Regions from separate parts of the Chelativorans composti genome, predicted to be linked through region 1. Evidence: predicted binding sites of a transcription regulator. Region 1 holds the regulator's gene; the other holds the start of a gene.
What was found. The regulator LexA, encoded in region 1, represses DNA repair genes until DNA is damaged. The targets are predictions, from matches to a motif close to TGTTCNNNNTGTGTTCNG.

Region 1 (3,415 bases):
GAACGGCTCCAGGCCCGGTTCCGAGCAGGTCTGAACCGTCTCCTTCCGGCCGCAGGAAGCATATGATTGGAGACGTTCAGATTTTCCCGGAGGTGCAGGTCGCTCAAAATCAGTTCCGCGGACTATCAGATTTCGATCCTTGATAAGTTTTAAAAAACAAATAGGTGAGTTAGAATCTTCACGTTCATGTGAAGGTTGAAGCTTTTGGAGTCGGTCAAAATCCTCCGGGGAAGACCGTAGCCCTGTTCGTTAGCTACGGGCAAGAGGTAGCGCTTTTCAAGCACGCCCCGGCGCGCGGATGGGAAACCGCTGCGGGCTTTCGTACAGAGCGGCGAAAAGGCTGGCTTGGGCCACACGAGGCTGAACATGTCAGGGCAGCTTGGGCCGGTCCTTCTCGCCGGGCAGGATGATCAGGTCGCTCTCCTCCGCAGGGCGCTGCAGGTGCCGCGCCTCGTCCCAAGGGGCGCGCAGCCAGATATCGATCTCCTCGTCACGGGTGAGGATGACTGGCATGGCCTTGGGGTGCACCTGCGCCACAAGGGCGTTCGACGCGGTGGTAAGAAAAGCATAAAGTTCGTGGGTGGCCGGTTCCTCGCGCGCGAGGCGCTTTCCGGTCCAGCGCGTCCGGAGCCCGGCGAAGAAAAAGGGGCGTCCGTCCGGCCGCGCGAACCAGGCGTCCGGAGTCCGTTCGCCCGGCCGCTTGCGCGCGGGATCAGGCTCGGCGAATTTCAGCACCGGCACCAGGCATCGGTGCCCGGGTGAGAGCCAGGGACGCCAATGGGGCGAGACGGTGTTGCGGATGTTGGTAATGCCATAGTCGAAGTCCTTGCCCTGGAGCATCGAGGGAGGAGAGGGCATGCCCCAGCGAGCGCGCACCATCTCAGGCCCGCCCTCGACCATGCGTATGACGGGACCGAACCGGTTCGGATAGACGTCGAAGCTTTCCTCATTGAAGAAGGCCCGGTCCGCCAGCCTGTCCAGAAGGCGCGAGAGCTGGCGAAGCGCCTCAATGTTCGTTGTGGAGGTGTAGAGGTTGCACATGGCCGTATAACCCGCCCTGACGGCAGGTACGATGGCTGGTTTTTGTCCAGCCTGGCAAGATACAGCGGCAATGTTGAAGGCTTGGTGCGGACGGCGGGGGTCGAACCCGCACGGGCGAAGCCCGAGGGATTTTAAGTCCCTTGCGTCTACCAGTTCCGCCACGTCCGCATTGTGGTCCTTTTCCCTTGCTTCAGCCGCTGCGTCAATTGCGGCAGAGACGTTTTCCGGACTCTTCCGCAAGGATTTGGTCCGCGCGGCAGTCTCGACAGATGCCACGAGCACTTGATGGCAAATGACCGCAACAGGCAACAGGGCAGGGCAGGGCCTGACGGCGGCCCCGCCGCATCATCACTCAGTGATACCGCCGGATGAGGCCGACGAGCTTGCCCTGCACCTTCACGCGGTGGGGCGGGAAGATGCGGGTCTCATAGGCGGGATTGGCGGCCTCCAGGGCGATGGAGGCGCCCTTGCGGCGGAAGCGCTTCAGCGTCGCCTCCTGGTCGTCCACCAGCGCCACGACGATGTCGCCCGGGTTGGCCGTCTGGGTGTGGCGGATGATCACCGTGTCGCCGTCGAAGATGCCGGCCTCAATCATCGAATCACCCTTGACCTCAAGCGCATAGTGCTCGCCGCCGGAAATCATGTCCGGCGGGACGGCGATGCTGTGGGTCACGTGCTGAATGGCGTCGATCGGCACGCCCGCGGCGATGCGGCCCATGACCGGAATGGATATGCTTGTCTCGCTGGAAACCGGCGTGGCACGCGAAGGCGTCGGCGCCGGTTCGGGCTGGCTCTGGCCGCCCTGGATGACCGAGGGGGAGAAGCCCCGGGAACGCGGCGGCACGTTCGGCATCATCGAATCCGGCAGGCGTATGACTTCCAGAGCCCGCGCGCGGTTCGGCAGGCGGCGGATGAAGCCGCGCTCTTCCAACGCGCTGATCAGGCGGTGGATCCCCGACTTTGACGCGAGGTCCAGAGCTTCCTTCATCTCGTCGAAGGAAGGCGGGATGCCGGTCTCCTTGAGACACTGGTGAATGAACAGCAAGAGTTCATGCTGCTTGCGGGTTAGCATCGGCTCCGAACCCCTGAATCAAAGTAAAAACAAATCCAGAACATAACGTAGACGTTCAGGATGTGTTCTGCAACTGGTAACTTGCAGGGCGAAAGGTTAGAGCGGCGTTAACGCAGCATGAGAACCTGGCAGCGCTCGCCGGCCTCCGCCGCCGGCGCATGCGGTTGGCGGATGATGAGCGCGTTCGCGGCGGCAAGCACGCTCAACATGGAGGAGTCCTGGACGGGGAAGGGGGTGGCGATGAGCCCGCCCGGTCCGGGGACCACCGTGGCGCGGACATAGTCGCGCCGGCCGTCGTTGGCGGGCATGGGGGCGCCGAGCTCCGCCTGGTGCAGGTTAGGCGCATGCAGCCGTCCGCCGAGGCGGCGCACGAGCGGCCGCAGGAAGACGTGGGCGCATATGAGACTCGAGACGGGATTGCCCGGCAGGCCGAGCACGGACATGCGGCCCAGGCGTCCGAAGATCAGCGGCTTGCCCGGCCGCATGGCGATCTTCCAGAAGGAGAGCTCCATGCCCTCTGCGGCAAGCACCTCGCGGGTGATGTCGCGGTCGCCGACGGAGGCGCCGCCTAGCGTCACCAGCACGTCGGCCCCCGCCTCGCGGGCGCGGCGCACGGCGGCGGCGAAACCCGCATGGTCGTCCGGCACAATGCCGAGATCGAGCACCCGGCCGCCGTCCTGCTGGACGAGGCCGGCGACGCCGAAATTGTTGGAAGCGATGATCTGATCCGGACCCGGCTCGGCTTCCGGGGGCACGAGTTCGTCGCCCGAGGCGATGAGTGCCACGAGCGGGCGACGGATGACCGGCACCTGAGCATGGCCCGACGCTGCCGCCAGGGACAGTGCCGCCGGATCGAGCGTGCGGCCCGCTTCCAGCACCGTGTCGCCAGACCGAAAGTCCAGTCCCGCGCGGCGGATATGGCGGCCTGGGGCGGCAGGCTCCAGCGCCTCGATCCTGCCTTCGTCGATGACCCGGGCGTTTTCCTGCAGAACGATCGTGGTGGCGCCCTTCGGCAGCGGAGCGCCGGTAAAGATGCGCACGGCGGTTCCGGCGGTCACTTCACCGTCGAATCTTTTGCCTGCGGCGGAAGTGCCGATGACCTTCAGGGTGACAGGCGTGCTGGCAATATCGGCGTCCCGCACTGCGTAGCCGTCCATGGCCGAGGCGTCGAAGGGCGGCTGCGTGCGGCGCGCCTCAATCGGAGCAGCCAGAACGCGGCCGACGGCCTCGGCGAGCGGAACGGTTTCAGCGGAGACGGGCTGCACGCCCTCCAGGATGCGCTCGAGGGCCTCATCGACAGAA
Region 2 (3,415 bases), on a different contig from region 1:
CGCCGATGCCGAACAGCACGGCGCCGAACATCGGAAATAGAGGCACGAAATCCGTCGATGGCGCAACCTCCGTCGACAGGCCGATCCACCAGAGCACCGGATGGTTGAACGCGGCGCTCGTCGCGACATGCGGCAGCACCACCGCGATGATCCCGGACAGGATGATCACGGCCCAATGCAGCCGCAGGAACAGGAGCCCCAGCAGGCTCGCAACGGCGATGTGATGCAGGATGCCGAAGAAGATGAAGGCGCCTGGCGTAACCACGATCGTCGCCGCGGTGACGGCAAGCGCCGCCGCCGTGATCATTGCCAGCCTGCGCCAATACGACTTCCACCGGATGCCGTGGCCGTTGCCCAGATAGAGGCTCACGCCGACGATGAACAGGAAGGATATGGCGATGCAGCGGGCGAAGATGCGCCAGCCGCCGGTGACCGAGCTTCCCGGCTCGATATAGCCGAAGAAGTCGAGGTCCCAGGTGAAATGGTAAACGGCCATCGCCACCAGGGCGAGCCCGCGGGCGCAGTCGACAAGTTCGATTCGCCTGCGGGGAGGGGTTGATGCTGCTTCCATGTGAGAGCCCTGGTCCACTAGTACGGCTTGCCGCGAGTCCTCTGGATTAATTTCTGGGCAAGATGCCTGCAGTTACCGTAGTTTGCCACATTTTTGTTACTAGGAAATCGCGGGACGACCATCCACTATGAGTCGCAGCTTGAGGAAATCGTGCACTGACCAGGAGAGGACCCTCTATATGTTGAAGAAAGTTGTCGTCGCGGCCATCGTTGGCGGATTGCTGGCTGGCTGTACCACTGACCCCTACACGGGCGACCAGAAGATTTCCAATACCGCTGGCGGAGCCGCGCTTGGCGCGCTGGCCGGCGCGGGCCTGGGTCTTCTCGCCGGTGGCGATGACCGCCGCAATGCTCTGATCGGTGCAGGCGTCGGCGCCCTCGCTGGCGGCGCGATCGGCGCATACATGGACCGCCAGGAGGCGGAACTGCGTGCCCAGCTCCAGGGAACCGGCGTGAGCGTGACGCGTCAGGGCGACTACATCTTCCTCAACATGCCGTCCAACATCACGTTTACCACCGATTCTGCCTCCATCCAGCCGGCCTTCTACGGCACGCTTAACTCGGTCGCGCTGGTGCTGAAGCGCTTCAACCAGACGTTGATCGACGTCTACGGCCACACCGATTCCACCGGCAGCTACCAGCACAACATGGATCTTTCGCGCCGCCGCGCTGCCTCCGTGGCCGACTACCTGGTCGCCCAGGGCACCGATCCGCGCCGCTTCCAGATTTTCGGCATGGGGCCGGATCAGCCGATCGCCTCCAACGCGACGGCCGAGGGCCGTGCCCAGAACCGCCGCGTGGAGATTCGTCTGCAGCCTCTGCGCTGATCCTTCGGGAGCGGTTCGGCTTTCTCCGACGCCGGACCGCTTCGCTGTCTGTTATCGCGAATGCCGGCGCACCGCCGGCATTCGTGTTTTTGCGGCTCGGTTTGGGCACATGTTTGCTTGCGGCGCGCTTCTCTCGGCGCGTTCCATTGTTCCTGCCGGCGATCGCGTTCCCACCCCCGAAACGGCTAAGCTCCTGAAAATTTTTGCCTTCGGTACAAATGTGGAACAAACTTTGATTTATATTTCAAACCAATAAGATAAACTGCATTGCCAAAGCGGAACAAAAGGTGTACAGATAATTCAATCTGAAAGCACTAGGCATCGCGCCCATTGACCTGAGAAGGGTGTTGTATCATGGCTCAGACGACGTTGAGGCTTGTAGAGGATCACGCAGTGGACAAGACTAAGGCATTGGACGCGGCTCTTTCGCAGATCGAGAGGGCTTTCGGCAAAGGTTCGATTATGCGCCTTGCCGGCAACGAGAAGGTTGAGATCGAGACCATTTCGACCGGCTCGCTGGGCCTCGACATTGCTCTGGGCGTGGGCGGTCTTCCGCGCGGCCGCATCATCGAGATCTACGGTCCGGAAAGTTCCGGCAAGACCACCCTGGCGCTGCACACCATTGCGGAAGCGCAGAAGAAGGGCGGTATCTGCGGCTTCATCGATGCCGAACATGCGCTCGATCCGGTCTATGCCCGCAAGCTCGGCGTCGATCTCGAGAACCTGCTGATCTCGCAGCCTGACACCGGCGAACAGGCGCTGGAGATCTGTGACACGCTGGTGCGTTCCGGCGCGCTGGACGTGATCGTGGTGGACTCCGTGGCGGCCCTGACGCCGCGCGCCGAAATCGAGGGTGACATGGGCGATGCCCTGCCGGGCATGCAGGCCCGCCTGATGAGCCAGGCGCTGCGCAAGCTCACCGCCTCGATCTCGCGCTCCAAGACCATGGTGATCTTCATCAACCAGATCCGCATGAAGATCGGCGTGATGTTCGGTTCGCCCGAGACGACCACGGGCGGCAACGCTCTCAAGTTCTACGCCTCCGTCCGTCTCGACATCCGCCGTATTGGTTCGGTGAAGGACAGGGACGAGGCTGTCGGCAACCAGACCCGCGTCAAGGTGGTCAAGAACAAGCTGGCCCCGCCCTTCAAGCAGGTCGAGTTCGACATCATGTATGGCGAGGGCGTCTCCAAGACCGGCGAGCTCATCGACCTCGGCGTGAAGGCCGGCGTCATCGAGAAGTCTGGTGCCTGGTTCTCCTATAACTCCCAGCGTCTCGGCCAGGGCAGGGAGAACGCCAAGCAGTTCCTGAAGGACAATCCCGAGGTTGCCAACGAGATCGAGACCATCCTGCGCCAGAATGCCGGCCTGATCGCCGATCAGTTCCTCGACAACGGTCGCGGCGACGAGTTCGACGCCGCCGACTGATGCCGGTTGGCGGGCGGCTCGGTCCTCCCGCTGCCCGGACTGGCCCGGTCCCTGGTCTCCGGATTTCCAGGCCCTCCGGCCGCTGGTTCCGGGGTTTCCAAGTCACAGAGAGGCGCGCATCGCGGCATGTCCGCGGGTGTGTCTGTTGAAGGAGCGCGCCGGATTAGCGTACGTCGCCTGAGCGGCGGCTTGCCGTGCCGGTCGGGCGTTGGCTCGGTTCTTCTGTTCTGGGGGGGGCGGGGCTGCGATGCCCTGTCGAAGGTGAGGCTGGGGGCGGTGCGTCTCCGACGTCTGTTTGAGGGCCTGCCACATGGCTTCCGGCGTCTGATCGCGGGCCTGCCGTGAGCCGCTGGCGCCTGATTGAGGGCTGTCGGCACGGATGCCTCGGCGAGGGCGTCTTGAACGGAATTGACCCGGCCGTGGCCGCGGTCTCGCCATGCCGGGCCGTTGATCCGCCTCCTCTGGAGGACTTGAGATAAGCTCCCTTTGGGAAATCCGAAATAGATTGCCGCGCTGCATTTGAGCTTTCTGGACAGAGCCGCTTGCTGACGCTACAAGGCTGCGGTCTTATATTCCGCACTGGCAGGCGG

Region 2: recA (recombinase RecA) is a predicted target of LexA. The motif match lies at 1,608-1,625, and genes of this name have one in related genera.

The regions. Positions count from the first base shown of each region.
Region 1 covers NZ_BAABGS010000074.1:162,434-165,848, reverse strand. Annotated here, with positions in the region: gene ABD906_RS15040 (SOS response-associated peptidase) at 370-1,041, opposite strand; tRNA gene ABD906_RS15035 (tRNA-Leu) at 1,124-1,209, opposite strand; gene lexA (transcriptional repressor LexA) at 1,394-2,113, opposite strand; gene ABD906_RS15025 (molybdopterin molybdotransferase MoeA) at 2,221-3,415, opposite strand, start outside.
Region 2 covers NZ_BAABGS010000012.1:27,087-30,501, forward strand. Annotated here, with positions in the region: gene ABD906_RS02625 (acetyltransferase domain-containing protein) at 1-571, opposite strand, end outside; gene ABD906_RS02630 (YiaD family glycine zipper/OmpA-like lipoprotein) at 750-1,397, shown strand; gene recA (recombinase RecA) at 1,752-2,825, shown strand.